DNA from 2 places in the Streptomyces sp. NPDC027962 genome. Region 1 is predicted to be linked to the other one. Evidence: riboswitches for the same ligand, from Rfam matches in the RefSeq annotation. Region 1 holds a riboswitch; the other holds the start of a gene.

Evidence for each region. A riboswitch is a leader RNA that binds a small molecule or an ion and turns the genes downstream of it on or off. The one in region 1 is predicted to bind S-adenosylmethionine.
Region 2: it holds a riboswitch for S-adenosylmethionine, as region 1 does, so the genes downstream of both, ACZ4SA_RS10455 (aminotransferase class V-fold PLP-dependent enzyme) here and thrC (threonine synthase) in region 1, are expected to answer to the same signal.

Annotation. Positions count from the first base shown of each region.
Region 1 is NZ_JBVHTA010000003.1:287,186-302,567, reverse strand. Features, by position in the region: gene ACZ4SA_RS04735 (alpha,alpha-trehalose-phosphate synthase (UDP-forming)) at 1-616, opposite strand, end outside; gene ACZ4SA_RS04730 (hypothetical protein) at 799-1,137, opposite strand; gene ACZ4SA_RS04725 (glucosyl-3-phosphoglycerate synthase) at 1,176-2,144, opposite strand; SAM riboswitch class I at 2,306-2,433, shown strand; gene thrC (threonine synthase) at 2,451-3,746, shown strand; gene ACZ4SA_RS04715 (MoaD/ThiS family protein) at 3,785-4,060, shown strand; gene ACZ4SA_RS04710 (cold-shock protein) at 4,508-4,711, shown strand; gene groL (chaperonin GroEL) at 5,028-6,650, shown strand; gene ACZ4SA_RS04700 (alanine/glycine:cation symporter family protein) at 6,936-8,390, shown strand; gene ACZ4SA_RS04695 (alpha/beta hydrolase) at 8,529-8,744, shown strand; gene ACZ4SA_RS04690 (MFS transporter) at 8,729-9,952, opposite strand; gene ACZ4SA_RS04685 (hypothetical protein) at 10,706-11,557, shown strand; gene ACZ4SA_RS04680 (serine hydrolase) at 11,589-13,184, opposite strand; gene ACZ4SA_RS04675 (Uma2 family endonuclease) at 13,371-14,051, opposite strand; gene ACZ4SA_RS04670 (hypothetical protein) at 14,108-14,950, opposite strand; gene ACZ4SA_RS04665 (DUF397 domain-containing protein) at 15,191-15,382, opposite strand, start outside.
Region 2 is NZ_JBVHTA010000008.1:103,065-118,446, reverse strand. Features, by position in the region: gene betT (choline BCCT transporter BetT) at 1-1,348, shown strand, start outside; gene ACZ4SA_RS10505 (glycosyltransferase family 4 protein) at 1,479-2,621, opposite strand; gene ACZ4SA_RS10500 (glycosyltransferase 87 family protein) at 2,744-3,982, shown strand; gene ACZ4SA_RS10495 (hypothetical protein) at 3,936-5,162, opposite strand; gene ACZ4SA_RS10490 (C40 family peptidase) at 5,249-6,286, opposite strand; gene ACZ4SA_RS10485 (C40 family peptidase) at 6,580-7,605, opposite strand; gene ACZ4SA_RS10480 (NYN domain-containing protein) at 7,934-9,298, opposite strand; gene ACZ4SA_RS10475 (hypothetical protein) at 9,336-9,578, opposite strand; gene ACZ4SA_RS10470 (rhomboid family intramembrane serine protease) at 9,730-10,461, shown strand; gene ACZ4SA_RS10465 (Lrp/AsnC family transcriptional regulator) at 10,458-10,739, shown strand; gene ACZ4SA_RS10460 (glycerate kinase) at 10,792-11,034, shown strand; gene ACZ4SA_RS10455 (aminotransferase class V-fold PLP-dependent enzyme) at 11,042-12,403, opposite strand; SAM riboswitch class IV at 12,582-12,699, opposite strand; gene trpD (anthranilate phosphoribosyltransferase) at 12,814-13,905, opposite strand; gene qcrB (cytochrome bc1 complex cytochrome b subunit) at 14,058-15,382, opposite strand, start outside.

The DNA of each region.
Region 1 (15,382 bases):
TGGTCAGGAACCCCAGCCGGTCCGCGCCCAGCATCCCCAGCAGCAGCTCCTCCGCGATGTCGGACGGCAGCATCGCGAAGTACTCGGGCGGCGCCCACGGGGTGTGCGAGAAATGCCCGATCCGCAGGTCGGGGCGGAGGTCACGGACCATGCCGGGTACCAGCGCCAGGTGGTAGTCCTGCACCAGGACCACCGCGTCGTCGGCGGCCTCCTCGGCGATCGCTTCGGCGAACGCCAGGTTGCACAGCCGGTACGCGCTCCACTGCCGCCGGAAGTCCCGGTCGAAGGCCGGCTCCAGCGGCGTCTGGTACAGCATGTGGTGGACGAACCACAGTACCGAGTTCGCGATGCCGTTGTACGCGTCGGCGTGGACGGCCGCGTCGATGTCGAGCATCCGTACGCCGGGCTCTCCCACCCCGCGCCGTACCGCCTCCCGGTCGCCCTCGCTCAGCGCCGAACACACCCACAGCGATTGCGCGTCGGAGCCGACGGCCGACAGGCCGGAGACGAGGCCTCCACCGCCACGGCGGGCGTCGAGCCCTCCGTCCTCGGTCAGTGTGTACGAGACAGGGCCGCGGTTGGACGCGACGAGGATCTGTGCTGCGTCGGAGACCATGTGCCGAAACCTAGCCCGTACCGCCGGGCCTCAAACGTGTGGTTTCGGGCGGGCTGCGGGCCGGGCTGCGCTCGGTCCGGGCCCGGTGCGGGGGCGGGCGTCCCGTGGCTGCGCGTACCCGCCGCGGGTGGCCGGCGTCCGGTGCCCGCACACCCCCTTCGCGGGCCGGGCCCGGGCACAGGTCAGTGGTCGCGGCGCCGGCCGCGGGTGGCCGCCACCGCGACGATGCCCGCCGCGGTGAGGCTCAGGGCGACGCCGCCGAGCAGCCACAGCTGTTCCGCCGTACCACCGGTGCGAGCCATCTCCACCTGCTGTTCGCGGGGCGTGTCCTGCTCCGCCGGGGTCGCCGACGCCGGGATCGCGGCGGCCGGCAGTGCCGTCGCCGGGGCGGCCGGGCCGAGCGCCGCGGCGGCGGTGACCGCCAGCGTGCCGATGAGCCGGGTCAGCCGCTCACGGTCTCCGGAGGGCGCGGCCCTGCGGTGCCTGCCGCGCGCCGGTACAAGAAATCCGATGAGTCCCATACATCGGAAATGTAGGCAAAATGATTGGCGGTTCCTGGTTATGCCGCGCGACGCGCCGCGTACTCACCGATCTCGAGCATCGGCGGACGCTCCTCGGTGTCCACCCGGTAGGTCCGCGGCGCGAAGCCGTCGTCGACCCGCTCGAACTGGGTGATCGACGGGCGCACCAAGTGGGGGCGGGACAGCCGTAGTTGGGCGGTGCGGTAGATCGTCGCAGCCATCCTGCCGAGCGCCTGCCCGTCCTGGTGGCGGTGCTTGCGGGTGCCGACGTCGACCTGCGCGAGGGCGTCCAGGCCGACCAGGTTCAGCGAGTCGACCAGCAGGCCGAGCTCCACGCCGTAACCGACGGGGAAGCGCAGCTGCTCCAGCAGCGAGCGCCGTGCCGCGTACTCGCCGCCCAGCGGCTGGACGAAGCCGGCGAGCTGCGGCCAGTGCAGATTGAGCAGCGGGCGGGCCACCAGCTCGGTCACCCGGCCGCCCTGGGCCGGTGTCCCGTCGGGGCCGGGCGCGGCACCCCCGCCCAGCGGGCGGTCGTACATCGCCTTGACGAACTGCACCTCGGGCTCGGTCAGCAGCGGACCGAGGATGCCGGAGACGAAGTCGGAGGAGAAGTCGCGCAGATCCGCGTCGACGAAGCAGACGATGTCACCGCTGGTCACCAGGAGTGACCGCCACAGTACCTCTCCCTTGCCGGCCACGGCGGGCAGTCGCGGCAGTATCGAGTCCCGGTGCACCACTCGCGCCCCGGCTGCGGCGGCCACCTCGGAGGTGCGGTCGCTCGAGGCCGAGTCGATCACCACCAGATCATCGACGAGCGGGACGGCCTCCATCAGCTCCCGGCGGATGATCGCGACGATGTCCCCGACCGTCTCTTCCTCGTTCAGCGCGGGAAGCACGACACTGACCGTCGACCCCTGCCCGACCTTGGCGGACATCAGCCGGTCGAGCGAGCGATCGGATGCGGACCAGGAGCGCCGGCTCAACCAGCGCGCCACCTCATCGAGCACGTCGCGTCTCCCTTGGCAGCAGGTCGTGTGATCCATCTCGCGGGTCGGACGACTATCTCAACCGTCCGGGGCTTCGGTTACAGTCTTGAGCAACGCGAACGACCCCCGCATCTCGGGGGTCCGAGCACACAAATGCCCGGACCGCACGTCCGGTGCCATACCGCTCATCCAGAGGGGCAGAGGGAACGGCCCGTTGAAGCCCCGGCAACCCTCCCGCCGACCGCGAGGTCACGGTGGGGAAGGTGCCAATTCCGTCTTGTGGCGAAGTGCGTCACGAGGAAGATGAGGAGAAAGGGCCTCGACATCATGGCTGCGCAGACTGTCGCCAGCACCCCCGCCACCACGCCGGTGGATCTCGGACCCGCCGCCGCACTCTCGTGCCGCGAATGCGGACAGCGCTTCGAACTCGGCCCCATCTTCGCCTGCGCCGAGTGTTTCGGGCCGCTCGAAGTCGCCTACGACCTGCCGAGCGGCGACGTCGAGAAGCTCCGCGCCCAGATCGAGGCGGGCCCCGCCAACATCTGGCGCTACGCCCCCCTGCTGCCCGTCCCCGCCGACGTGGCCGACAAGCCGAACCTGAACCCGGGCTGGACCAAGCTCGTCAAGGCCGACAACCTCGCCCGCGAACTGGGCGTCACCGGCGGACTGTTCATCAAGGACGACTCCGGCAACCCGACGCACTCCTTCAAGGACCGCGTCGTCGCCCAGGCCATCGAGGCCGCTCGCGCCTTCGGCTTCACCACCCTGTCCTGCTCATCCACCGGCAATCTCGCCGGTGCGGTCGGCGCCGCCGCCGCGCGGGCCGGCTTCCGCTCCTGCGTGTTCATCCCGCACGACCTCGAGCAGGGCAAGGTCGTCATGGCCGCGGTGTACGGCGGCGAGCTCGTCGGCATCGAGGGCAACTACGACGACGTGAACCGCTTCTGCTCGGAGCTCATCGGCGACCCGCTGGGCGAGGGCTGGGGCTTCGTCAACGTCAATCTGCGCCCGTACTACGCGGAGGGCTCCAAGACCCTCGCGTACGAGATCTGCGAGCAGCTCGGGTGGCGGCTGCCCGACCAGCTCGTCGTCCCGATCGCGTCCGGCTCCCAGCTGACGAAGATCGACAAGGGCCTGCAGGAGCTCATCAGGCTCGGACTCGTCGAGGACAAGCCGTACAAGATCTTCGGCGCCCAGGCCGAGGGCTGCTCGCCGGTGTCCACGGCCTTCAAGGCCGGGCACGACGTCGTACGCCCGCAGAAGCCGAACACCATCGCCAAGTCGCTCGCCATCGGCAACCCGGCCGACGGACCGTACGTGCTGGACATCGCGCGCCGCACGGGCGGCGCGGTCGAGGACGTCGACGACGAGCAGGTCGTCGACGCGATCAAGCTGCTGGCCCGCACCGAGGGCATTTTCGCCGAGACGGCGGGTGGCGTGACCGTGGGTGTGACGAAGAAGCTGATCGAGGCGGGCGTGCTCGACCCGGCGCTCACCACCGTCGTCCTCAACACCGGTGACGGCCTCAAGACCCTCGACGCGGTCGCGGAGACCTCGCAGGCGACCGCCGTCATCCGCCCGAGCCTGGACGCGTTCCGCGACGCGGGCCTGGCCGCCCACTGAATCCGCAACCCGCCGTACTCCGCCGAGAGGTGACGAACATGAGCGTCAACGTCCGCATCCCCACCATTCTCCGTACGTACACGGGCGGCCAGGCCGAGGTCCCGGCGGAGGGCGCGACCCTCGCCGAGGTCATCGCGGACCTGGAGAAGAACCACACCGGCATCGCTGCCCGCGTGCTGGACGACCAGGGCAAGCTGCGCCGCTTCGTCAACGTCTACGTGAACGACGACGACGTCCGTTTCGAGCAGGGTCTGGAGACGGCCACGCCGGACGGCGCGGGCGTGTCGATCATTCCGGCGGTCGCCGGCGGCTGATGAAGGCGGCTGACGAAAACGTGGTCGGACGACCGAGTCAACCCCAGAGATTTACCCGCAGTTACTGAAATTGCCCCCTCCGCGAGAGAAGCGGAGGGGGCAATTCTGCATGGTTGAGCGCGATAGGGTCTGGGAAGCCCCCTCCGCCGGCCGCTCGAGAATGCCTTCAAGTTCCGCAAGAATGCAGCCAAAGTGTGCGATCGAATTGCCTCTTAGGCGTCGTTTGCCGGGCCCGACTTGCCCCTGAATTACATGAATTCACATGAATCAGCCGATCGGTCCTGCCCAGATTTCTCGTCCGATTGACCTGTTGCAGAGGGCAGTTGGGCGGATACATTCAGCCGCGGTCGACGCGTTCCGGCGCACACCCCTCCTGCTGGGGTGGAGGTCTGACCCAGGTCCGCGAAGTGCGGTCCTGCGCAAGGGCCAGTAATAGGGGAGTTAGGCATGGCTCAGGGCACCGTCAAGTGGTTCAACGCGGAGAAGGGGTACGGCTTCATCGCGGTCGACGGTGGTGCGGATGTTTTCGTCCACTACAGTGCGATCCAGATGGACGGGTACCGCACCCTTGAAGAGGGTCAGCGGGTCGAATTCGAGATCTCGCAGGGCCAGAAGGGTCCGCAGGCGGACATGGTCAAGCTCGCCGTCTGATCTGTTCCAGGCGCGATCGGCCACCGACGCACTCACGCACGAGGGGCCCGCATCCCGGTCAACGGGAGGCGGGCCCCTCGTCCGTGTGCGCGCAACGCCCGGGCGCGTCCGCATCCTCGAGGTCGCTTGCACTCTCGGGGGTCGAGTGCTAATCATTGGCGTTAGCACTCTCCCAGTGAGAGTGACAGAACTTGGATCGGGTCGGTGAGGTCCGCACGCCTGGTGGGGCAAGGAACCACAGGGCAGGCAGGCCGTCCGTCGCGGGCGCCGAATGCGATCCGAAGCAATCCACCCCAGTCCGGGAGGACCACTTCACATGGCCAAGATCATCGCGTTCGACGAGGAGGCACGGCGCGGTCTCGAGCGCGGGATGAACCAGCTCGCCGACGCCGTCAAGGTCACCCTTGGCCCCAAGGGCCGGAACGTCGTCCTCGAGAAGAAGTGGGGCGCCCCCACGATCACCAACGATGGTGTTTCCATCGCCAAGGAGATCGAGCTCGAGGACCCGTACGAGAAGATCGGCGCCGAGCTGGTCAAGGAAGTCGCCAAGAAGACGGACGACGTCGCCGGTGACGGTACGACCACCGCGACCGTCCTCGCCCAGGCGCTCGTCCGCGAGGGCCTGCGCAACGTGGCCGCCGGCGCCAACCCGATGGCCCTGAAGCGCGGCATCGAGAAGGCCGTCGAGGCCGTCTCCGGTGCCCTGCTCGAGCAGGCCAAGGACGTGGAGACCAAGGAGCAGATCGCCTCCACCGCCTCCATCTCCGCCGCCGACACCCAGATCGGCGAGCTCATCGCCGAGGCCATGGACAAGGTCGGCAAGGAAGGCGTCATCACCGTCGAGGAGTCCCAGACCTTCGGTCTGGAGCTGGAGCTCACCGAGGGTATGCGCTTCGACAAGGGCTACATCTCGGCGTACTTCGCCACCGACATGGAGCGTATGGAGGCGTCCCTGGACGACCCGTACATCCTGATCGTCAACTCCAAGGTCGGCAACGTGAAGGACCTCCTTCCGCTGCTGGAGAAGGTCATGCAGTCCGGCAAGCCGCTGCTGATCATCGCCGAGGACGTCGAGGGCGAGGCCCTGTCCACGCTCGTCGTGAACAAGATCCGCGGCACCTTCAAGTCCGTCGCCGTCAAGGCCCCGGGCTTCGGCGACCGCCGCAAGGCCATGCTCAACGACATCGCCATCCTCACGGGCGGCACGGTCATCTCCGAGGAGGTCGGCCTCAAGCTCGAGAACGCCGGCGTGGACCTGCTGGGCCGCGCCCGCAAGGTCGTCATCACCAAGGACGAGACCACGATCGTCGACGGTGCCGGTGACAGCGAGCAGGTCGCCGGTCGCGTCAACCAGATCCGCGCCGAGATCGAGAACAGCGACTCGGACTACGACCGCGAGAAGCTCCAGGAGCGCCTCGCGAAGCTGGCCGGCGGCGTGGCCGTCATCAAGGCCGGCGCCGCGACCGAGGTCGAACTCAAGGAGCGCAAGCACCGCATCGAGGACGCCGTTCGCAACGCGAAGGCGGCCGTCGAGGAGGGCATCGTCGCCGGTGGTGGCGTGGCCCTGCTCCAGGCCTCCTCGGTCTTCGAGAAGCTCGATCTCTCGGGTGACGAGGCGACCGGCGCCAACGCCGTGAAGCTCGCGCTCGAGGCCCCGCTCAAGCAGATCGCCGTCAACGGTGGTCTCGAGGGTGGCGTCATCGTCGAGAAGGTGCGCAACCTGCCCGTCGGCCACGGCCTCAACGCCGCGACCGGCGAGTACGTCGACATGATCGCCGAAGGCATCATCGACCCCGCGAAGGTGACCCGCTCTGCCCTGCAGAACGCGGCCTCCATCGCGGCGCTGTTCCTCACCACCGAGGCCGTCATCGCCGACAAGCCGGAGAAGGCCGCCGCGCCTGCCGGTGGCGGCATGCCGGGCGGTGACATGGACTTCTGATCGACCGACAGGTTGATCAACCGTCCTTGACCGAGGGCGGCACCCCACTCCCAGGGGGTGCCGCCCTCGGGCGTCGCTCCGTGCGCTTCGTGCGGGAGAAACCGGCACATAATGTGAGATGCCGCACGGCCGAGATGTCTTTTCAGGGGGGCGGGGCCCTGGTTAGCTTCCGAAAGCTTTGAACGGAAGAAGTGCTTCCGCGGCCGAGGCCCTCAGCAGTACGCGACCCGTACGCAGCGGCCCGAGCCGAGCCCCGACTCACAAAGACCCGGGACGCACCACATCATGAGCACGCTCAACACCTGGATCGTCGACATCAACGATGTCTTCTGGACCTACCTGCTGATCCCGCTGGTGGCCGTGGCCGGCCTCTGGTTCACCTTCCGCTCCAGGGCGGTCCAGCTGCGGATGCTCCCGGACATGTTCCGGGTCTTCAAGGACAAGTCGGGGGACGGCGTCTCCCCCTTCGGCGCGTTCACCATCTCGGCCGCCGCCCGGATCGGCACCGGCAACATCGCCGGTGTGGCCACCGCCATCACCATGGGCGGACCCGGCGCGGTCTTCTGGATGTGGATGATGGCCCTCATCGGCGGCGCCTCCGCGTTCGTCGAGTCCACCCTCGCCCAGCTGTACAAGGCGCGCGGCAAGGAGCCCGGCACCTACCGCGGCGGCCCGGCGTACTACATGGAGCGCGCTCTCGGAAAGCGCTGGCTCGGTGTGCTGTTCGCCGTGCTCATCACCCTGACCTTCGGATTCGTCCTCACCGCGGTGCAGTCCAACACCATCACGGTGGCCGTCGACGGTTCCATGGGCGGCACGGACTCCGGCTGGTTCGCCCCGGTGCTCGGTATCGTGCTGGCCGTGCTGCTCGCGCTGGCCGTGTTCTTCGGCGTGAAGCGCCTCGCCGCGGTCACCAAGGTGCTCATCCCGGTGATGGCGGGTGTCTATCTGCTGCTCGGCCTCGTGGTCGTCCTCTTCAACATCACCGCGATCCCCGGCATGGTCGCCGACATCGTCGGCGGCGCGTTCGGCTTCCGCGAGGTCGCGGGCGGCGCGGTCGGCACGGCGATCCTTCAGGGCGTTCGCCGCGGCATGTTCTCCAACGAGGCCGGCATGGGCTCGGCCCCCAACGCCGCCGCCTCCGCGGAGACCAGTCACCCGGTCAAGCAGGGCCTGGTGCAGACCCTCGGCGTCTACTTCGACACGCTGGTCGTCTGCAGCATGACCGCGTTCATCATCCTCAGCGCCAACCCGACCCTCGGCGAGCGCGGCGGCGCGGACGTCACCCAGACCGCGCTCAACGTGGCCCTCGGCGACTGGGCGGGGCACATCCTCACGCTGGTGGTCTTCATGGTCGCCTTCAGCTCCATGATCGGTAACTACTACTACGGCGAGTCCAACATCCGCTTCATCACCGGCAGCTCGTCCGCCATGACCGGCTACCGGGCGGCCGTCCTGGCCTGCGCCGTACTCGGAGCGATGGGTTCGGTGAGCGTCGTGTGGAGCCTCGCGGACATCACGATGGGCGCGATGGTCCTGGTCAACCTGATCGCGATCCTGCCGCTGTCGGTGATCGCCTTCCGGCTGATGGACGACTACACGGCCCAGCGCCGCGCCGGCCTGGACCCCGTCTTCACCCGGGACCGCGTGCCCGGTCTGAAGGGCGTGGAGTGCTGGGAGCCGGCCGGCACGGACGCCGACGGCGAGCAGCAGCTCACCACGGCGCACGGCGGGCGGTGACACGGACCTCTGATCCTTTCAGGATCGGGACCTGTCCGCAGGACCGAGGGCGGTACCCCGTTCACTGGGGTGCCGCCCTCGGGCGTTCCCGAGCTCCGGACCGGGGCGGCTCGGGGCGGACACCGGCACCACACCGTCGTGGACGACTGCCCGGTGGCCGGCGACCGTGCCGTGGCGCCGGCCGACCTGGCCGGCGCCGGGATCGACCCGGCTCATCCGGAGCGCCGTCCCCGCGGACAGCGCTCCGGCGACGGCGCCTACCGCGCCCACGACAACGACTGTGGCGACGCGACCGTCACCCGCTTCCTGCTGACCGGCGAACGCCCGGAGCGCGACCGCTACTGCGCCTCCTGACCGGCCGGCGCGGTCGCCGGACGCCGTGAGCGGCCCAGGGCGGCCGCCACCAGCAGGTACGGCAGGCCCAGCAGGGCGAAGACGGCACCGTGCGAGGCGTGCGGGGACAGGGCCGCGTACGCGCCGTAGGCCAGCAGGGAGGCGATGTTGGTGCCCAGGCCGGTCAGCGAGGTGACGGTGGCCCTGCTCGGGCCGGTGATCGCCGACTGGAGGCGTACGTCGGCCAGCACGTCCGCGAGCTGAAAGACGCCGAACGCGACGCCGAGCAGCGCGAATCCGGCGGGCGTGCCGGACAGTGAGCCCAGGGCGAGCGCGATGGTGGCCACCGCGACCAGCGTGCCGACCGTACGGTCGGTGAGTCGTTCGCCCGGCCCCACCAGCAGCGAGCCGAGCGTCACGCCCACCCACACCACCAGCACGAGCAGGGGGACGGTCCCGGTCGCGACGCCCGTGGAAGCGGCGAGAAGTGGCACGTACTCGTCCAGCACCCCCCAGATCGACGTGATCACGACGGCGAGGGTCATCGTCCGCCGGACGGTTCGACTGCTGCGCACCTCGGTGATGCCGGAGCGCAACGTCGCGATGCAGCCGGGCCGTTCAACCTTCTCACGGTGGACGGCGGCGCGGTGTTCGGGGAGTGTCGCGCCGACCGCCGCGCACAGCAGACAGGTGCCGACGCTGGCGCCCCACACCAGGGTCTGACCGCCGAAGGCGAGCGCGGGCGCAGCGGCTGCGGTGGCGGCGGCCGTCGCCGCCATGCCGACCGCTGCGGCCCCGCCCATGATCTGCCCGTACCGGTCTGCGGCGCCGAGCCGTTCGAGTTCGTCGTGCACGAGGGCTTCCGTCGAGCCGGACCGCAGGGAGCCCCCGACGGCCCAGAGTGTGAAGCCGGTGGCGTAGGTGAGGTACGAGGGCGTCAGTGCCCACAGGGCGAAGCCGACGGCCGTCAGCAACGGACCGGCGACCATCATGACGCGGCGGGACACGACGTCGGCCCATACGCCGGACGGCACTTCCACCACGAGGCCGGCGATGCACCAGATGGCGAAGAGCGAGGAGATCTCGGCAGTGGTCAGGCCGTTCTCGGCGAACAGCAGGGCGTAGAGCGGGTAGAGGAGGACAAAGTCCTCAAGTCCCACGTAGGCGTACAGTTTTCGCCGCAGACTGCGGACGCGGGGGTCGGCCGGGCACGACAAAAGGGCGAGCATGCGTGTGGTCCTTCGGAGGAACGGACGGGGGACGCCGGGTGCTCACCCGTGGCGGCGGCCCGCGACAGCCCGTTCCTGGACCCGCTGCGGTGGATCAATGTCGTCGTCGGCTCATGCGTCCGATTTTACGCTCGGGGGTGGGCCTTGGGCTTCTCGATTTCGTGGGCGACGCAGGCGGCCGCGCAGCCGGGGCGGTGACGGCTGCGGCAGGCCGCGCCCGCTGGGCAGCGAGCAGTGCTGCCCGGGTCCCGGCCCGCTGCTGATCCACCCGCCGCTCGTGGACGCCGTGCCGTGCCTCTGCGGCACTCCCACGCGATGGCGTCTCGACGGTCCTGCCGAGGGGCCGCTGAGCATCGTGAGCCCCGGCCGGGCAGAGTGCGTACAGCCGTCCGGCGGGCCGGGCTTCCGTATGCAGTTGGGCCACTGCGAGGGGCCCCGTGGTTCGTCCTCGAGCCCATCGTCTGACGGTCTGACAGGACCCGGGCGACGGTCGTGCGCGGTGGTCAACCGCCGTCCTCGGCAGGTTGGTTCGACTTTCTGGAATGATCGGCGGACCACTCCGGGAAGGACGCAGGCGTGACATTCGGGGGACAGAATCCGTACCGCCCGGCTGGGCAACCATACGGGGGTGTCCCTCCGCACCCGGGCGTGCCTCCGCAGCCGGGCCCGCCGCCGTATCCGCCGTACTCGCCCTACGGTCCACCCCCGTACCCCGGCCCCGCACCGTATCCGCCGTACGGTCCGCCCCTGTCGTTGTGGCAGCAGCTCCGGCAGGACGAATGGCCGCCGCTGAGCGAGGTGTTGCGGCGCATGCGCCGGATGCCCGGCTGCCTGTGGGTGGTGGGCCTGCTGTGCGTATGGCCCGCGTTGCTGGTGCTGGTGGGCTATCCGACAGCCCGATCCGCCCGTCGGCAGGCGCGGCTGCGGTTTCCCGCGCACAGCATCCGCCGGTTCCACGACCCCGACGTGTGGCGCGTGCAGAAGACGAGGGCATGGGCGGCCCTGGTGGCGTCCTTCCTGATCCTCGCCGCGTACGGCACGGCGGCGGACTGGGAGGAGGTGCAGAACCAGTACCTGTTCCGCCTGGTGATCACCCCGTGGCTGCTGCTGCTCACCGCGCCCGTCGTGCTCGTCGTCCTCTTCCGGCTCGCGCCGCCGGCCGCGCGACCGGGGATGCGCACCCGCCTGCGGCCCGCGGTCCGCTCGGTGCTCTGGTACTTCGGCGCGTTCACGTCGGTGCCGCTGCTTTTCGCGGGCGTGATGCTGCTGAGCCGGACGTATCAGGGCAGCGCCGTCGGCTCGTTCATCACCCTCGCGCTGCTGCTTCCGGTCATGTGGGTGCTGTTCTTCGTCGTGTTCGCGTCGACGACCGCGATCCGCACCGCCTTCAACACGGCCGATGTGCACGCGGCGCTGCCGGCTCTGCTCACCGGGGTCCTGGTGTGGGAGCTGGCGGCCATCAACCTGGCGACGGCCGGGATGCCGCCGGGCCCGCCGCTCGTCCAGTTCCTCGCCGTCCTCGGCGGCCCGGCGTCGGTGACGGCGGTCGCCTGGTGGGAGATCACGCGGCTGCGTACGCGTTACGGGGTGACACTGCGCGGTTGAGAGACCTGACGGGGGTGCCGCCCTGCGTGCGCTAGTCGCGTGTGAACGTGCCGAGCCCCGTCTTGTCGAGGCTTTCCACACGGACCTTCGAGGCCTTGCCGGCCGAGTCGACGGTGAAGGTGACGCCGGTCCGGCCGACCGCGTTCTCGCCCACCGTGGTGAAGCTGAAGGTGTTCCCGTCGTAGTGCGTGAGCGGGAACCGCAGGGGTTTCGGACCCAGTTGGACGGTGAGCCGGCCGTCGGCCGCGGCGGTGACCGTGAGCGGACCGTAGTAGTCGTTGCGGTAGGTCCCCGTGTACGTGTCGTCGGGCTGCGCCTCGGCCGCGTCGGCCGGCGGCCTGGCGTAGTCGGTGGGGGAGCGGGCCTCCTGCTCCTCCTGTTCGTAGACCTCGCCGATCCTGGTCAGCCAGTCGCCCGTCGGCTTGCCGTACTGGGCCGTGTCGTAGAAGTTGAAAGCGATGGCGTCCGCGAGGCCCACCGGCTCCCCGTTGGTGAGGACGACGATGCCCAGCTGTTCGCTCGGCAGCATGCTGACGTTGGTGTTGGCGCCGAGGGCGAACGCGCCGGAGTGGCTGAGCCGGAGCCTGCCCTGGTCGTCGTAGCCCACGTTCCACCCGAGGCCGTAGAAGCCGGCGCGGCCCGAGGGGGTGGCGGGGGGCTGGGAGACGATCTCGGGGAGGTGGGTGCGGGTGAGCGGGGCCGTGGGGATGATCTGGTCGTCGCCGAGTTTGCCGCCCGCCAGTTGCAGCCGCATCCAGCGGGTCATGTCGCGGGCCGTCGAGCTGACCCCGCCGGCGGGGGCCTGGGCGTCGGCGTCGCGTACGTACTTCGGCTCCCAGGCACCGTCCGCCTTGACGTGTGTGACCGCCTTGTTGCCCGACTTCTCGTAGTCGGCGAAGCGGGAGCTCGTTGCGTTCATGCCGGCCGGTGAGTAGAGCGTGTCCTCTGCCAGCTTCTCCCAGGTGGTGCCCTTGGCGTTGGCCACGGCCTCGGAGGCGGCCGTGACGCCGAAGTTGGTGTACGCGTACGAGGCACGGAAGGGGGCGAGGGGCTCGTAGCGCAAGTGCGAGAGCACGTAGTCCCGGTCGTAACCGAGGTCCTCGAGCAGATCACCCGCGTGGTCGGGCAGCCCGCTGCGGTGCGAGAACAGGTCGGCGACGGTGACGTGTTCGGTCACCCACCGGTCCCCCAGCGCGAAGCCGGGGAGGTGTCCGGCCACGGGATCGTCCCAGGCGATCGCCTTGTCGCCGACCGCTCCGGCGACGACGGTCGAGGCCAGCGGCTTCGACAGCGACGCGAGCTGGAACACGGTGTCCGGCGTGACGGCGCCGGGCTTGCCGGTCTCCCGTTCGCCGAAGCCCTTGATGTGGACGACCCGGTCCTTGTGGACGACCGCCACGGCGACGCCCGGCACGCCGGTCCGCTTCATGCCGTCGCGGACGATGCCGTCGAGCCGGGCGACCGCGTCGTTCACCTGCACGTCGGTCAGCTGGGGCGGTGGTGGTGGGGGCCCTGCCGCGTCGGCGGCCGTGACACAGGTCGCCGCCAGCAGGGAAGCCAGGGCCGCTGCGGTGAGCGCCCGGCTCCTGCGGTGTCCCGACCTCCGTTCGACACCCATGCGCTCCATTCAACGCCGGGACAGGGCCTGTGTCGCGCGCTGAGGATCGGTGCTGGTCACGGGGTCACCAGGTCGCGGGGCCGTCGGTGGGCTCGTCCCTGGGCCTGCCCGGGGCCACGGCTGCGACGTGGCGGGACGGGCGGAGCCGGACCTGATGCGGTGGATCAATGTCGTCGTCGGCTCATGCGGCCGAGGCTACGCCTGGGTGTAGTCCTTGAGCTTCGCCGTTTCGAGGGTGATGTTGACGGGGGAGGGGAGGCGGACGGTGTCGCCGTAGAAGTAGGTCCGCACCAGCCGGTAGATGCCCTCCTCCGGCTCGCTGTGGACGACGAGGGTGTCGGAGTCGCGGTCGATGAGAAGGTAGACGGGGATACTCGCCGCTGCGTAGCCGTCGCGCTTGTCGACGCGGTCGCGGCGGCCGGTGTCGGAGTCGTATGAGGTGACCTCGACGGTCATGAGGACGCCGTCCGGATCTGCCCACTCGCCCGGCTGAGTGATGAAATGGTCTATTGGGGCGAGCGCACCGTCCGCCCTGGCACGGCCTGCCCGGTACGTCTTCACCGTCAGGCCCTGTTCCGGATAGAGCGCCAGCTCAGGGCGCTGCTGCATGCACTGCCGCAGCAACCACATGACGATGGCTCCGTGAGGCATGTCCGGCACGGGCTTGACCTCTAGCTTTCCGTTAATGAGTTCGAGCCGCACCGTCTCCGGGGCCTTCCTCGCCAGTTCCTCGAAGTCCTCGACGGAGATCGGGCCGGGCTTGACCACCAGCCGTCCGTTGACGATCCCGAGCTTGACGCCCTCAGGGGCGTTGTCTGCCAGTTCCTCGAAGTCCTCGACGGAGATCTCGGGGTTGTCGGCGCTGATGCGGGTCATGGCGTCGCCTCCTCCCCTCCATCGTGCCCCGTGGCGGGGCCGGGTGAGCGGCACTGTCATGTCTGTGTCCTTGTCGTCTCGGGCTTGCGGGTCGCCGCCGCGCGGGCCTCGGCGGCGTGGGCGCGGACGCGGGCGGCGGGGAGAGCCGGTGGTGCGGGCGGCGCCGCCCCGCGGCAGCGGGCGCAGGCACCGTCCACGAGGGCGTGGGACGGCCCCGGCGCGCCGCACTTGCCGCATTCGAGGACGCGGATCGGCGGCGGGACACGGACGGGCTCCGGCGGGAGCTTGTCGGTCAGGCGGCGGCGGGCGAGGGCGGCGGGGGCGTGTACGGGGGACGGCAGCCCGGCCGTCAGCGCATGCGTGATCCGGCGGGCGTCCGAACCGCGCGCGAACCACTCCTCCACCAGCGGCGCGAGCGCTTCGCACTCGGCGTGGGACAGGGACATCATGGGCTGTTCCCGGCCCAGGGCCGCCAGCAGGATGTACGCCCGCGAGCGGGTCGGCCGGCGTTTCTCGACCGGCACGTCCCCGCGCTGGAACGCCGCCCACCAGGCGTCGTCGCGCGCGGTGCGGGACCACCAGGTGCGGGTCACCCACAGGAGCGATCCCGCCTCGCTCTCCACCAGTTCGAGGCCGCGCCGCAGATGCCCGGCCTCGATGAGGCGGTTCAGGACGCGGGCGGTGGCGTACTGGCCGTAGGTGGTGTGCTTGGCCAGCGTCTTCACGGAGATGTCGCTGTTCTCGGGGAGCCTGTCGATGTACGCCGCGAGGGGCCGGTCACGCTTCGGGAGGTGGTCGAAGTCGTGGTCCGTGCGGGGGCGTTGGTCGGGCGCGGGGCGCTTGCCGTAGCCGGGGTTGGCGAGGGGGTGCGGGGCAGCACTAAGCTGGCAGTCAGCCATGGATCGAGTCTCTTTCGATCGTGATGGTCAGACCCCCGCAGGTGTTCCAGCACCTGGCGGGGGTTGTTCGTTTATCGGAACGCTAGAGCGTGATGACGCTGCGTGGCAAGTCGGTCGCGTGATGTCAACTCGACAGGGCGGGTGGGTGGGTGGGTTGCAACAGGACCCACCCCCCACATCACTGTGAAGAGCGCTCGAATCTCGGGACTTGAGCTCCGGGACCGCTGCCTCAGCCCTGCCTCAGCCCTGCTTGAGGTCCGCGACGAAGGCCGACCAGGCGGCGGCGGGGAACGCGAGGTGCGGGCCGTCGGGGTCCTTGGAGTCGCGGACGGGGACGACGCCGGGGTGGCCGTCCGCGACTTCGAGGCAGTTACCGCCGCTGCCGTCGCTGTAGGTGGACTTGCGCCAGGTGGCGACCTCCAGGCAGTCGCC
Region 2 (15,382 bases), on a different contig from region 1:
CGTGTCCGCCGTGGCGGGTGTCGACAAGGGCATCCGGCGGCTGTCCGAGCTGAACGTCGTCCTCGCCATCATCCTGATGCTTTACGTGCTCTTCGTGGACAGTCCGCTCCGGATCCTCAACAGCCTCATCCTCAACATCGGCGACTACGTGAGCCGCTTTCCCTCGATGACGCTGAACACCTTCGCCTACGACCAGCCGACCGACTGGCTCAACGCCTGGACCCTCTTCTTCTGGGCCTGGTGGATCGCCTGGGCGCCCTTCGTGGGGCTGTTCCTCGCCCGGATCTCGCGGGGCCGCACCATGCGCGAGTTCGTCGCCGCGACGCTGATCATCCCGTTCCTGTTCACGCTGACCTTCCTGTCGATCTTCGGCAACAGCGCGCTTGGCCTGGTGCGGTCAGGCAACATCGAGTTCGGCGAAACCGCGGCGAACACCCCTGAACAGGGCTTCTACGAGTTGCTCGCGCAGTTCCCCGGCGCCACGTTCAGCGCCGGCCTGGCCACCTTCGTCGGCCTGCTGCTCTACGTCACGTCGGCGGACTCCGGCGCACTGGTGATGGCCAACCTGAGCTCGCACCTGCGCACCCCGCTCACCGACGCACCGGCCCTGGTGCGCGTCTTCTGGGCGGGGGCGACCGGCCTGCTCACCCTCGCCATGCTGCTGGTCGGCGGGGTGGCAGCGCTGACCGACGCGACGATCATCATGGGCCTGCCGTTCTCGTTCGTCATGTTCCTCATCATCTGGGGCCTGTACAAGGCCCTGCGCATCGAACGGATGCGGGAGGACGCCCTGACCACCACCCTGCCGTCGTCGCTGTCCGGGCGGACCGCGCACCGCGGCCGGAGTCCGGAGTGGAACTGGCGGCGCCGCCTGACACGGGCGATGAGCTTCCCCAGCCATCGGGCGGCGGTCAGATTCGTCGAGGAGATCTGTCACCCCGCGTTCCAGGACGTGGCGGATGAGCTGAACCGGCAGGGGGCAGAGGCGTCCGTCGTCGAGGGGACCGACAAGGAGAGCGGACTTCCGAACATGGAACTGCGGGTCCCGATGGGCGGCAACGAGCTGTTCATCTACCACCTGCGGCCGATCGAGGTGCCCACCCCGGCGTTCGCCATCCGGATGATCAGCGAACACGACACGTACGTGCGTTTCGAGGTTCATCTGGTCGACGGCAGCCAGGGCTACGACGTGATGGGCTACAGCAAGGAACAGCTCATCGGCAACATCCTCGACCAGTACGAGCGCCACCTGGAGTTCCTGCGTCTCCACGGAGAGGCGACCGCCCGCTCCTCGATGCCCGACCACCGGCCGGACACGGCGGAGGCGCCGTCCGAGGAGGGCCTCTGACGCCTGGGCGGCGCGGGCTCGGCCCGGTCGCCGGGCCGAGCCGGGTCCCGAGGCCGTCGAGCCCGTGGCCGGGCGTCGAACCAGCGCTCAAGCGCTCAGCACTCAGCACTCAGCACTCAGCACTCAGCACTCACAGCAGTGTGACCAGCCTCTCGGCCAGCAGATCCCAGCGCCAGCGCTCCTCGACCCAGGCCCGGCCCCGCTCACCCATCCGCCGCCGCAGCTCCGGGTCCTGAAGGAGCGTGACGATGGGGTCGGCCGACTCCTCCGGCGAGCCGCCGCGCACCACCCAGCCGGTCTCGCCGTCGAGTACGGCGTCGGGCGCGCCGCCCGAGTCGCCCGCCACGACGGGGAGTCCGGTCGCGGACGCCTCCAGGTACACGATGCCGAGCCCTTCGACGTCCAGGCCGCCTCTGCGCGTGCGGCACGGCATGGCGAAGACGTCGCCCGCGCCGTAGTGCGCCGGGAGTTCGGACCACGGGACCGCTCCGGTGAAGCGGACGGACCCCTCGACGCCGGTCTGCGCGGCGAGGCCCCGCAACTCGTTCTCGTACGGTCCGCCGCCGACTATCAGCAGCACCGCGTCGGGCACCTTCGACAGGACCGCGGGCATGGCGCGGATCAGGGTGTCCTGCCCCTTGCGCGGCACGAGCCGCGAGACGCACACGACCACAGGCCGGTCGCTCAGTCCGAGTCGGCGGCGGACCAGGTCGCCGCCGGAGCCCGGGTGGAAGGTCTTCTCGTCCACACCCGGCGGCAGTTGGACCATCCGGTCGGCGGCGGCCGGCGTCAGCGCGGAGGCGATTCGCGAGCGCGTGTATTCACCCAGATAGGTGATCGTGTCCGTGCCCTCGCCGATCCTGCGCAGCAGTTGCCGGGACGCCGGCAGCTGCGCCCATCCCGCCTCGTGGCCGTGCGTGGTGGCCACCAGCCGCCGGGCGCCCGCCTTGCGCAACGCGGGCGCCATCAGACCCAGCGGCGCGGCCGCCCCGAACCACACGGACTCACAGCCGTGCTCGCGCAGCAGCCGGGTCGCCGTGCGGGTGACGCGCGGTGTCGGCAGCAGCATCGTCGTACGGTCCCGCACGACGGTGAAGGGCTGCTCGGCGTCGAACGCCGCGGTCGCCGCCAGTCCCTCCTGGCCTCGCTTCCAGGAGGAGGCGTAGACGACGAGCTGCCCGGGATCCAGCCGCAGCGCCATGTTGTGCAGGAACGCCTGGATGCCGCCGGGCCTGGGCGGGAAGTCGTTGGTCACGATCAAGGTCTTGTGCATCGCCGCCGACAGTACCGAACCGTCTGAGCCCGGGCCCCGGCACGGCCCCGCCTCGTCCCGCGGAACCAGCCGGCCCGACATCATGGCAACACCCATTCCCACACGAAAGGGGCGACTCGGTCATGGCGGTGGCGAACGGCGCCCGGTGTCCCGTCGCGGTGTGGGTCCTGACGAGGACGGCGCTGCTGCTCCTGGTCCTGGGCGTCCTCAGCTGTCCCGGCCCCGATGTCACGACCGACGTGTCGGTGATCTACCAGGGCTGGCAGGAGGTGCTGCGCACCGGTACGTATCCGCTGGACGACGTCACCTGGCAGTACCCGCCCGGCGCCGCGCTCGTGATCATCGCACCGGGGCTGCTGCCCGGTCTCGGCTACACCACCGCCTTCTTCGTGCTCGCGCTGCTGTGGGACCTGCTGGTCCTTGCGCTGCTCCTGCGCGCGGAGCGGCACAGCACCCGTCGGCGCGGCACCTGGACCTGGGTCGCCGGTGTGCCGCTGCTGGGACCCACCGTCTACGCCCGCTACGACCTGACGGTGACCGCCGTCGCAGTCGCGGCCCTCCTGGCCTCGGCCCGCCGGCCGGGCGTGATGGGCGCGCTGGCGGGCCTCGGCGCGCTGCTGAAGGTGTGGCCGCTGCTGGTGCTCCTGGGCACCCCGCGCGGCCGGGTCACGCGGCGCTCCTGGGCCGCCGCGGCGGTCACAGCGGTCGTGCCCGCCCTGGTGCTGGCCGCCGCGATGCCCGGTGCACTGGCCTTCCTCACCTTTCAGCGCGACCGCGGCACCGAGGTCGAGTCGCTGGGGTCCCTCGTCTTCCATGTGGCACGCCACTTCGGCTGGCAGGGCGAGGTGCTGCTCAACTACGGGTCCGTCGAGTTCCTCGGTCCGTACGTCCCGCTCGTCAGCCGCCTCGCCCTCGCGCTGTCGCTCGCGGCGCTCGGCTGGCTGGCGTTGTGGCGGGCCCGGGCCAGGGAGTTCGACGCGGCCACGATGTGCGACGCGGCGTTCGCCGCCGTGCTGCTGTTCACCACCACGAGCCGGGTGATCAGCCCCCAGTACATGGTGTGGCTGGTCGGCCTCGCCGCCGTGTGCCTGGTCCACCGGGCCACCGCGATGGTGCGGCCGGCCGCGCTGGCGCTGGCGGCGACCGGGGTGACGCTGCTGGAGTTCCCGGTGGGGTTCTCGCACGTGGTGGCGAGCGACCCGCTCGGCATCGCGCTGCTCGTGGTGCGCAACGGGCTGCTGGTGGCCGCCACGCTCGACGCGTGCCTGCGGCTGTGGCGCCGGACGGTCACGGCGGTGCCCGGCCGGGGGCGGGTTACGGACCCAGACGCTCGAGCAGATAGCCCCGCCACATCGCGGTGAACGCGTCCGGCGTCGTGCCCAGCTCCTCCCCCAGCGCGCGTTCCACCGCGCCGTCCCGGTGCTCGCCCTCGCCCTCGCCCACGGACCGGTAGAAGGCGGTGAGCTTCTTCTCCCCCCACCGCTCCGCGATCAGCTCACAGGCCAGCCGGCCGCCCTCGTACGCCCGGGCCGTCGTGCCCGCGTCCCCGCCGAAGGTGAAGTCCCGGTCGTCCGGCAGGACGGCGGGCACGTCGCCCGCCCGGACCGCCTCCTGCAGTCCGGGCGCGGCCTCCCCGGCGGTACGGCCCGAGCCGCGATAGGCGACCCAGTCCGCGAAGCCCTCCGACAGCCACATCGGGGTCGCCGGCGAGGTGTGGGCGCGGGTCGCGACATGGGTGGTCTCGTGAGTGAGCACGACCCCTTGCCCGAAATCGCCGAGCAGCCCGTGCGCCTCCGGGTTGACGACCACCCGGTCGGCGGGCGAGGTGTCCTTCGGGTCGCTCTCGCCGGTGGTGACCGCCGCGATGCCCTTGTATCCGGCGGCCGGCGCGCCCAGCAGCCTGCCCATCGCCTCCACGGAGGGCGGTACGAGCACGACCACACGGCCGGCCCACTCGTCCGGCCACGCCTTGGACACGGACGGCACGGCACGATCGGTGGCCGTCGCGAGCTCACGCAGCCGCTTCTCGTCCTGGCCGACCCCGAGGACGATGCTGCGGCTGCCCCGCACGACCTGCACGTCGCCCTGGTGCCACAGCTGCTGCAGGGCACCGACGCCACGGCGGTCGGCCGTCACGTACCAGCGGCCCTCGCGCTCGGCCAGCTCCAGCGTGCGGGAGGCGACCACGGGGGCGGAGTCGTAACCGGCGATGCGGTAGCGCAGCTCGGTGTCCACGACGGCCTGTGAGCCTTTGTGGCGCAGGCCCTTGATCCGGTACTCCCAGGAGTCCAGCGGCACGTCCGCGAGGTTGTCGAACTCCTCGCCCTGAGCGGCCCGGAGCTCCGTCGCGCCGGGCTCGAGCGACGCGAGATAGCCGGGGCGGTCGTGATCGAGCACGGCAGCGGCACGGGCGTCCAGCGTCCGCTGGATCTCCTCGAGGGTCGGGTCCAGGGGCCTGTCCCCGGCGGTGCACGCGGGCGCGACGACCAGCACGGCGAGCCCGAGGCCCACCGTGCGCCGCGAGCGCCCATGACGTGTCACCCTGCGATGGTACGTAACCGGCCGCCACCAGGACCCCCGCAGTCCTGCGCCTCTGAACGGCCGGCAGGGAGCCGAAGCCGCCCGCGCTACACCCGCGTCACCGAGTTCACCGAGTTCACCGGCATCATCCCCACCGGGTCGTACCTCACCGACGCCCCCGGGTACGGCGCATGCACCACCTGCCCGTTCCCCACGTACATGCCCACGTGGCTCGCGTCGCTGCGGTACGTGACGATGTCGCCGGGTCGCGCCTCGGCCAGGGACACCCGGCGGCCGGCGTACGCCTGTGCCTGGGAGGTGCGGGGCAGCGCGACGCCCGCCTGGGCGTACGACCACTGGACGAGGCCCGAGCAGTCGAAGCCGGACGGCCCGTTCGCGCCCCACACATACGGGCGGCCGACCACGCTGCGGGCCGCCATGGTCGCGGCGGCCGCGTGCGGGGAGCCTGCCACGACGCCGGAAAGGCCGGGGAGTTCGCCGCGGCCGGAGCGCGAGGCCCTGTCGTATGCCTCCCGTTCCTCGGCGGGCAGGGCGTTCAGCAGTCGGCGGGCCTCACCCAGTTTGCGTTCGACGGTGCGCTTGTGGCGTGCCACGGCGCTTCGGCTGCGTTCGAGCTCCACGAGGTCCTGTGCGACCTCGGCGCGCTTCTGGCCGAGGCCGCGCTGCTCGCGGCGGAGGTCCGCGAGGGCTCCGGTGTGGCGTTCGCTGATGCGGTCGAGGGTGGCCGCGGCCTCGAGGTAGCTGTCCGGGTCCTTGGACAGCAGCAGCGCGAGGGCGGGATCCATGCCGCCGGACCGGTACTGGGCGCCCGCCACGGAGCCGAGCGCTTCGCGCATCCGGTTGATCCGCTCCTGGCTGCGGGCGACCCTGTCCTGCGCGTGCCGTACCTGCTCGTTGAGCTGTTCGACGTGTTCACCGGCCTTGTTGTACTTCTCCGTGGCCTGCTCCGCCTCCTGATGGAGCCGGTCGACCTCGGCCCGGGTGGCCTCGACGCTGTCCCTCGGTTCCGCGCCCGCCGGTACGGCCGTGAGGGCGGCGGCCGTGGCCGCAGCCGCGGACAGGACGGTGCCACGGGCGACGCTCCGGGTGAGGCCGGGCTGTGAGGGTCGGCGGTGGGAAACCACGGGCCGCGCTCCCTTCCGCAGGACTTCCGCAGCGGTTGCACGGGACTTCCGTGCAACCGGGTTCGGTGCGCGGCAGAGAGTAGCCGGGTGAACACGGGGTGACCAAAGGCCCGTCCGGGCATACAAAGTGACGCCCCGCCGGAGATCACAAGGTCACCGGCGGGGCGTCGCGTCAGCCAGGAGGGACGGAATTCCCCCGTTCGGGCGGGTGTGAAGACCGCCGAACGCTCCGTCCGACGGCCCGTCAGGTACGCGGTTCAGTCAGAAGGCACAGCCGTCAGGAACGCGCTGCGTCAGATACGCACGCCGAACTGGAACGGCATGTTGTTGATCGACTCGTAGCGCACGTTGGTCCCGCTGCGCGGGGCGTGCAGCACCTGGCCGTTGCCCGCGTAGAAGCCGACGTGGTGCAGGTCGCCGTAGAAGATGACCAGGTCGCCCTGCTTGAGCTGGCTCTGCGAGTAGATGCGGGAGCCGGCGTTGGCCTGCGCCTGCGAAGTACGCGGGATGGAGACACCGGCCTGGGCGAACGCCCAGGAGGTGAGACCGGAGCAGTCGAAGGAGTTGGGGCCGCTGGCCCCGTACACGTACGGCTTGCCTATCTGGGACTGCGCGGCGGCGAAGGCTGCGGACGCGCGCTGCGAGGCGGGCACGGCCGGGCCGAGGTCGGCGCGGGCGCTCGCGCGATTGGCGCGGGTCTCCTCGGCGGCGAGCGCGGCGCGCTCCGCGGCGGTGAGGGAGTTCAGCAGCTTCTGCGCTTCCGCGAGCTTGCCCTGGACTTCCTTCTTCTTCTCGCCGAGGGTCTTGCGGGTCTCCGCCAGATCGCCGAGCTTGCTCTGGGCCTCCTGGCGCTGCTGCGCGAGGGTGCGCTGCTTGGCCTGGATCTCCTGGATCGCCTCGGTCTGCTTGGCGCCGAGCTGGTCCAGCGCGGAAGCCTTGTCGAGGTAGGTGTCCGGGTCGCCGGAGAGGAAGAGCTGCACGGAGGGGTCGATGCCACCGGTGCGGTACTGGGCGCTCGCCACCGAACCGAGGCTGTCCCGGAGGGTGTTGAGCTCGTCCTGCCCGCGGGCGACCTTGTCCTGCAGCGCGTCGATCTGCTCGTCGAGCTTCTCCTGCTGCTCCTTGGCCCCGTTGTACTTCTCGGTGGCCTGCTCCGCCTCTTCGTAGAGCTTGTCGACCTTCTCCTTGACCTCGCTCTTGCTCGGCTTCGGGTCGGCCTGGGCGGTCTGGGCGGTCAGGGCGACGGCGGCTGCGGCGGTCGCGGTGAGCACGGTCACGCGGGTGCGGCTCGGCTGCTTGGGACGACGGTGGGACGCCACGAAGGCGAGCTCCTTCTTCCTCGAGCCGCCTACCGGGCTGTGGGGGGCGAATCCCCGGCTGTCCGCGCGTCGGATCCCGGGGGAAATGGGGCGAACTGCACGAACTAGGCGGTTCCTTCGCTGTCACCCCGGATGGGCGATCAACCGCGCGAAGGTTCGAGGCCTGACCCTAGTGACCTTCTTGTGATCACTTCAAATCCTCGCAGGAAAAATCTTGCCCGTCGAGGCCATTCTTTACTCTCATCACACGCGTAGTAATGGTTACTTGACGCAACGTCCCACCTGCACTGGCGTCAAATCGGGCATATGCCGTGGGGATTGCCAGACTCTACGAGACGCGCGAAAGCCGCTTCAGCAACAAGGCGGACGCGACGGGCCTGGCGCCCGCCTTCGCGACACCGTCGGCCACTTCGCGGTCGGTCGACACGACCACCACAGGCCGGCCGGGCGGCTCGGCACGCACCAGTTGACGGATCAGCTCGTCGGCGGTGACACCCGCCTTGGAAAAGAGCACGCGCACCCCGCGCGGCGGCGCCAGCAGCACCGGCGCGGCCAGTTCGGCCCCGTCGAAGACACAGGTGATCTCGGCCCCGGAGCGGGCGGCGAGCATCGACAGGCCGCCCAGCAGCCGCAGCCGCTGCTTCTCCAGCGGCATCGTCGGATAGCCGGTCTTGGTGACGTTGTAGCCGTCCACGACCAGATGCGCCTGGGGCAGCGCCAGCAGCTGGTCGAGGAGGGCGGGGTCCGTCTCGGACAGCGCACGGGCCGCGATGTCCTTGGGCGACATCCGCCCGGGTTCGACGGCCTCCACCGTGTCGGCCGGATGGATACCGGCCGGCGGCAGGGCCAGCTCGCGGCGCAGCCCCTGTGCGGCGTCCAGCACCGTGTCGAGGAGCAGCCGCAACCGCATGTCCTCGATGGAGCGCCCCTCACGGGCGGCCCGGCGGCCCGCCTCGACGGCGGCCTCCGCCTCCGCCAGACGCGCCTTGAGCCGCCGTGTCTCGCTCTCGGCGGCCGACACCTGGGCCGCGGCCTGGGCCCTGACGCCGTCGATCTCCGCTTCCCTGCGCCGCACGGCGGCCTCGCCGCGCTTCACATCGGCCTGGGCGCTGCGCAGCTTGCGGTGGAGCGACTCGGCCTCCTTGCGGGCGGCATCGAGTTCGACGCGCAGCCGGTCGGTCTCGCTCCTGATCTGTCCGCGGGCCTCCGCCAGCTCCTCGCGCAGCCGGTCCAGCTCGCGCCGGCCTGCCTCGTCGGCGCGCTCTGCGTCGGCCCGCAGGGCCTCCTCGCCCGCGGCGGCGACCATCTTCACCCAGCCGGGGGGACGCAGCACATAGGCGGCGGCCGCCACGTCGACGGGGTCGGCGGCGGCGGGCGGCGCTCCGGACCCGAGGGCCGCGGCCAGCTCGGGCTGGGCCTTTCCGAGCCGTTCGCCGATGCGCTGGCGGAAGAGGGGGTCGCTCTCCAGTGCGGCGGCCATCGCATTGCCTGCGAACTTGGCGCGCCGGGTGGGGGTGAATCGGGCGTACTGGCGCAACTGTGCCGGAAGTTCGGCGACGGTCAGGCCGCCGAACGCATCGGAGACCAGGGCGACGACCCGCCGTCGAACCCCTTCCGGCAGCGGGCGGTCGAGCGCCTCGGCGGCGTCGCCGGCCGCACCGGCCGACTCGGCGCCGTTGTCAGGCTGCTCCACGATCCGTCACCCCTACCACCCATGCGGGCCGCTCCGTTCAGGAGCCGGCGCCCGGCCTGTCCACCAGCTCGATCTGGTCCACCGCGTTGCACCAACGGCACCGGACCGACTCGATGGTCTCACTGACGACCTCGCGCTCCTCCACGGCCGGCTCACCGGCCAGGTCCAGATGGACGTATTCCACGACCTTCGAGGAGCGCGTGACGTCGAAGCGCGTGAGGTTGCCGCAGAGTGTGCAGCGCCACCGGGTGTCAGCGGTCGGCGAGGGAACCGTCGTCATCGTGCCGTCCTTCTTCGTCATGCGGGATGCTGGTGCCGCGGTGCGCCGTCGAACTGCGGATGTACTCCCTGCAACCCTACGGCCTCGCGGGTACCCCATGTCGCGGCGAGGCACTCTGTACCGTTCGGTCCCGCTAAGCCATGCTCTGTCCATGATCAGTCGGTGGGGCACGGCCAGGCATACGATCCGGAACGCGGTGAGAGGTCCCGCCGTGACATACGGCCTGATCGCGGTCTGCTGCGCGATCTTCGTCATCAGCCCGGTCTCCGGTCTGAACCTCTCGTACGGCCTCGGCGACCGGCTGCTCGCCGCTCAGGCGGCGTACTTCGAACGGTGGGGGGTGATCCCCGCCGAACTGATGGCGGGCTCGCCGGGCGCCCTGCTCACTCCGCTCACCGCCCTGTTCGTGCACGGCAGTTGGCTGCACCTGCTCGGCAACATGCTCTTCCTCTTCGTCTTCGGCGCGATGGTCGAGGAGCGGATGGGCCGGCTCGCCTTCGCCCTCTTCTACACGGGGGCCGGCTATCTCGCGCTGCTCGTCTACGCGGCGGTCAACGACGACTCGGAGCAGACCCTGGTGGGCGCGTCGGGGGCCATCTCCGCCGTACTCGGAGCGTTCCTCTTCCTCTTCCCCAGGGCCCGGGTGACCAGTCTCTTCCCCTTCCTCTTCTTCCTGCCGCTGCGCTTCCCCGCCTGGGCGGTACTGATCTTCTGGTTCGTACTGCAGTGGCTGGCGGCCAGGGGCGCGGGCAGCGGGCCGGGCGTCGCGTATCTGGCGCACCTGGTGGGGTTCGGGGCGGGCTTCGTCTACGCGTGGGGCCGCTACGGACGTGGGACTAGAGTGAACACATCTGCAGCGACCGAGGGAGAAAGCCAGCCGTGATCACCGCGATCGTGCTCATCAAGACCAGCGTGGACCGTATCCCCGAGATCGCCGAGTCGATCGCCGCGCTGGACAGCGTCAGCGAGGTCTTCTCCGTCACCGGCACCTACGACCTGATCGCCATGGTCCGGGTGGCCAGGCACGACGACCTGGCGGATGTGATCCCCGGCCGGATCAGCAAGATCCAGGGCGTCGAGGCGACCGACACACACGTCGCCTTCCGTACCTACTCCCAGCACGACCTGGAGGCGGCGTTCGCGATCGGCCTGGACGCGTAGCGCTGGAGGCGGCACCCCGGCCGGTCGCGAACCGCGGGCCGTTGCGGCGGAGGTGGCGCACCGGGCCCGGGCCGCCGCCGCGCTCGTGCTCGGCCTCGCCCTCGCCCTCGCCCTCGCCGGAACCCTCGGCCACGGCGTCCGCGCGATCATCACCGCGGGCGTGGACGCCTACGGGTCGATCGTGCCGGCGCCCGTGCCGCTGCCGGAGGCGCTGGACCGCGCCGGTGAGCTCCTCGCCGACACGGCCGAACGTGCGCTCGGGATGGTCCTGGTGGGGACGCGGCTCGCGGCGTGAGCGGGCGTCAGCCGCGGTCGGGCACGCAACGGCCGTCCTCGGTACGGTACTTCCACTGCGCACCGTCGCGGACCAGTTCCTTCACGGCGCTCACGAACCGGTCCAGGTGCTCGTCCGGAGTGCCCGCGCCGAAGCTGACCCGGATGGCGCCCCGGGCCTTCTCCCCCGGCTTCGCCTCCGGCGCGCCGCACTCGCCGACGTCCTGCTGGTCGCCGCCCAGCAAGGTGCGCACCAGCGGGTGGGCGCAGAAGAGGCCGTCGCGCACACCGATGCCGTACTCGGCGGAGAGCGCCGCGGCGAAGTGCGAGCTGTTCCAGCCCTCCACCACGAAGGAGATGACACCGACCCGCGGCGCTTCGTCGCCGAACAGGGACAGCACCTTGACCTCGGGCACCTCGGCGAGCCCCTCTCGGACCTTCTCGATCAGGAGCCGCTCCCGGGCGACCAGTGCGTCGAACCCGGCCTCTGCGAGCGCCTTGCAGGCGGAGGCGATCGAGTAGACGCCGATCACGTTCGGGGAACCGGCCTCGTGCCGGGCGGCCGTGGTGTGCCACTCGACGTCCACCCCGCCGTCGGTCCGCCGTGTGACCTTCCGGGAGGCGCCACCGCCCGCCAGGTACGGCTCCGCGTCCTGCAGCCAGTCGGACCGCCCGGCGAGCACACCGGAGCCGAACGGCGCGTACAGCTTGTGCCCGGAGAAGGCCACCCAGTCGACATCCAACTCCCTTACGGACACCGGGAGGTGGGGCGCCAGCTGGGCGGCGTCGAGCACGATGCGGGCGCCGTGGGCGTGGGCGGCGGCGGCGAGCTCCTTCACCGGCCACAGCTCACCGGTCACGTTGGACGCACCGGTGACGCAGACCAGCGCGGGACCGTGGGGGTCGCGGTCGGCGAGCGCGTGCTCCAGGGTCCGCACGGCCTCGGCGGGCGTACGGGGCGCGTTCAGGTACGTCACGCGGGCGTCGCTCCACGGCAGCAACGAGGCATGGTGCTCGGTCTCGAAGACGAACACCTCGCAGCCGGCCGGCAGCGCGGCGGCGAGCAGGTTGAGCGAGTCGGTGGTGGAGCGGGTGAAGACGACCTGGTCGGCGTCCCGGCAGTCGAGGAACTCGTGGACCACGGTCCGGCTGTTCTCGAACAGGTCCGTGGACAGCTGGGAGAGGTAGCCGGCCCCGCGGTGCACGCTGCCGTAGTACGGGGCGTACGCGGCCACGTCGTCCCAGACGCGCTGAAGCGCGGGGGCGCTGGCCGCGTAGTCGAGGGCGGCGTAGCCGACTTCACCGCCGGTGACGAGCGGAACGGTGACGTCCCGGCCGAGGACCGGCAGCGGGGCGCAGAGGGACAGGTCGGAGGTGGTGGCGACAGACATGGCGAACTCCCGTACGGGCAGGCGAAAACGGTGCGTCGACGCAGCACAGGGCGGAGCACCGCTGGAGAAAAGGGTGACCGGAGAAGGGGCTGGGATGCCCTATCGCATTCGCTTGCTCACGAGACTGCTCCCTTGAGGACCAGGACCCCAGGGACACGGCATTCGACGATGCCGCGGGGGTCCGCGCTTGCCGCAGACCTCGCTGCCTGCGGCCTGGTCTTCACCCGGGGCACCCCGCCACGGACGGAGGGTTGCCGGACAGCGGGCCGGGGCCGTAATCGCTGTCACTCATGACCTTGGGACGCATCCTGCCATACGTCTCGCATGACGCAAGGGCGCGGTCCACGATCCGGACCGCGCCCTTGCGTCATGCGTGCGGCGGCGTCATGCGTTGCCGCGCCCTTGCCGCGTCATGCGTTGCTGGCCGCCACCCAGCGCTCCAGCGCCGCCCGCGCCGCACCCGAGTCGATCGACTGGGCCGCCCGGGCGACCCCGGCCGCGAGCTGCTCGTTCAGCGTGCCGTCCGTCGGCTCCAGGGCCGCGAGCGCCGCCGCCGAGTTGAGCAGCACCGCGTCCCGTACGGGGCCGGTCTCGCCGCCCAGCAGCCGGCGCGCCACATCGGCGTTGTACGAGGCGTCGGCGCCGCGCAGCGCCTCGACGGGCACGAGCTCGATGCCGATGTCCCGCGGGTCGAACCGGTCCTCGCGCACCGCGCCGTCCCGTACCACCCACACCCGGGACGTCGCGGTCGTCGTCAGCTCGTCGAGGCCGTCGTCGCCGCGGAAGACGAGCGCGGAGGAGCCGCGGTCGGCGAGCACACCGGCCAGGATGGGCGCCATCCGCTCGTCGGCGACACCGGTGGCCTGCGCCTTGACCTGCGCCGGGTTGGTCAGCGGGCCCAGGAAGTTGAACGTGGTGCGGATGCCCAGCTCCTTGCGGGCTGCGGCCACGTGCCGCAGCGCGGGGTGGAACTTCACGGCGAAGCAGAAGGTGATCCCGGCCTCTTCGGCCACCTGGGCAACCCGCTGCGGAGTGAGCTCCAGATTGACGCCGAGCTTCTCCAGGACGTCGGACGCGCCGCTCGCGGAGGACGCGGCGCGGTTGCCGTGCTTGACGACCTTCGCGCCCGTGCCTGCCACGACGATCGCGGACATGGTGGAGATGTTGACCGTCCTGGCGCCGTCACCGCCCGTGCCGACGATGTCGACGCTCGGGCCGGGCACGTCGATCAGGTTGGCGTGCCGGTACATGGTCCGTACGAGTCCGGAGATCTCCTCGACCGTCTCCCCCTTGGCGCGCAGGGCGACGGCGAAGCCCGCGATCTGGGCGTTGGTGGCCTCGCCGCTGAGGATGCGGTCCATGGCCCACGCGGTGGCCTCGGCGCTCTGGTCGCGGTTCTCGAGGAGGGCGTTCAGGACGCTGGGCCAGGTGGGGGTCCCCCCGGACGGAGTCTGGGGGAGGGCCAGCCCGCTGTCGCCGCCGACCGGGGTCACAACGTTCATGGTCCACTCCTGGGTCCACAAGCCAATAGGGATGGTTCCACCCTATCCAGCCCCGGGGACGGCGAAGAGCCCCGTCCAGCGAATGGACGGGGCTCTTCGCCTGGCTGCGCCGGGAGGTGATCCCAGCCGTGGCGACGTATCAGCTCAGGTGATCAGTGGTGGCCGTGGCCGCTGGTGATCTCCTTGTACTCCTCGACGGTCGCCTTGGGGATCTGCGTCCCCTCGCCGTAGTAGCCCTTGCTGAGCCTGGCGCGCAGCTTCTCCCTGCGCGTCACCTTGCGCCGGACGCCGTTCTCGTCCACCTCGGGGCCGATCTCGGCGGGCTCGTACTGCTCGTGCGCGGTCAGCTTGTACCGGTCGCCCTGCGCCAGCGGCTCGTGGACCTCGACGAACTCACCGTGCGGCAGACGCTTGATGATGCCGGACTCGCGTCCGTGCAGCACCTTGTCCTTGTCGCGCCGCTGCAGACCCAGGCAGATCCGCCTGGTGATGACGAACGCGAGAACCGGTCCGACGAAGAACGTGATGCGCACGAACCAGGTGATCGCGTTGATCGACATGTGGAAGTGCGTGGCGAAGATGTCGTTTCCGCCACCCAGCAGCATGATCACGTAGGCGGTCACCCAGGCGACGCCCAGCGCGGTGCGCGTCGGAGCGTTGCGCGGGCGGTCCAGGATGTGGTGCTCGCGCTTGTCGCCGGTGATCCACGACTCGATGAACGGGTACACCGCGAGCGCCCCGAGCATGAGGCCGAAGAGGACCAGCGGGACGAACACCCCCAGGGCCAGGGTGTGGCCCCACAGGTTGATCTCCCAGCCCGGCATCACCCGGACCAGCCCCTCCGCGAAGCCCATGTACCAGTCGGGCTGGGCGCCGGTCGAAACCATGTCCGGCCGGTACGGGCCGAGGGCCCACACCGGGTTGATCGTGAACAGGCCGGCGATGATCGCGATGACACCGAAGACCAGGAAGAAGAAACCTCCGGCCTTGGCCATGTAGACCGGCAGCAGCGGCATGCCGACGACGTTCTTGTTCGTACGGCCGGGGCCCGCGAACTGCGTGTGCTTGTGGTAGAAGACCAGGATCAGGTGCGCCACCACGAGCCCGAGCATGATGCCCGGCAGCAGCAGGATGTGGATCGAGTAGAACCGCGCGACCATGTCGTGGCCGGGGAACTCGCCGCCGAACAGGAACATCGAGATGTAGGTGCCGACGATCGGCGTCGCCAGGATCGCGCCCTGCGTGAAGCGGACACCGGTGCCGGAGAGCAGGTCGTCCGGGAGCGAGTAACCGGTGAAGCCGGTGAACATACCCAGGACGAAGAGCAGGAAGCCGAACAGCCAGTTGATCTCACGCGGCTTGCGGAACGCGCCGGTGAAGAACACGCGCATCATGTGCACGAACATCGCCGCGAGGAAGATCAGCGCTGCCCAGTGGTGGATCTGCCGGATGAGCAGACCGCCGCGGACGTCGAAGC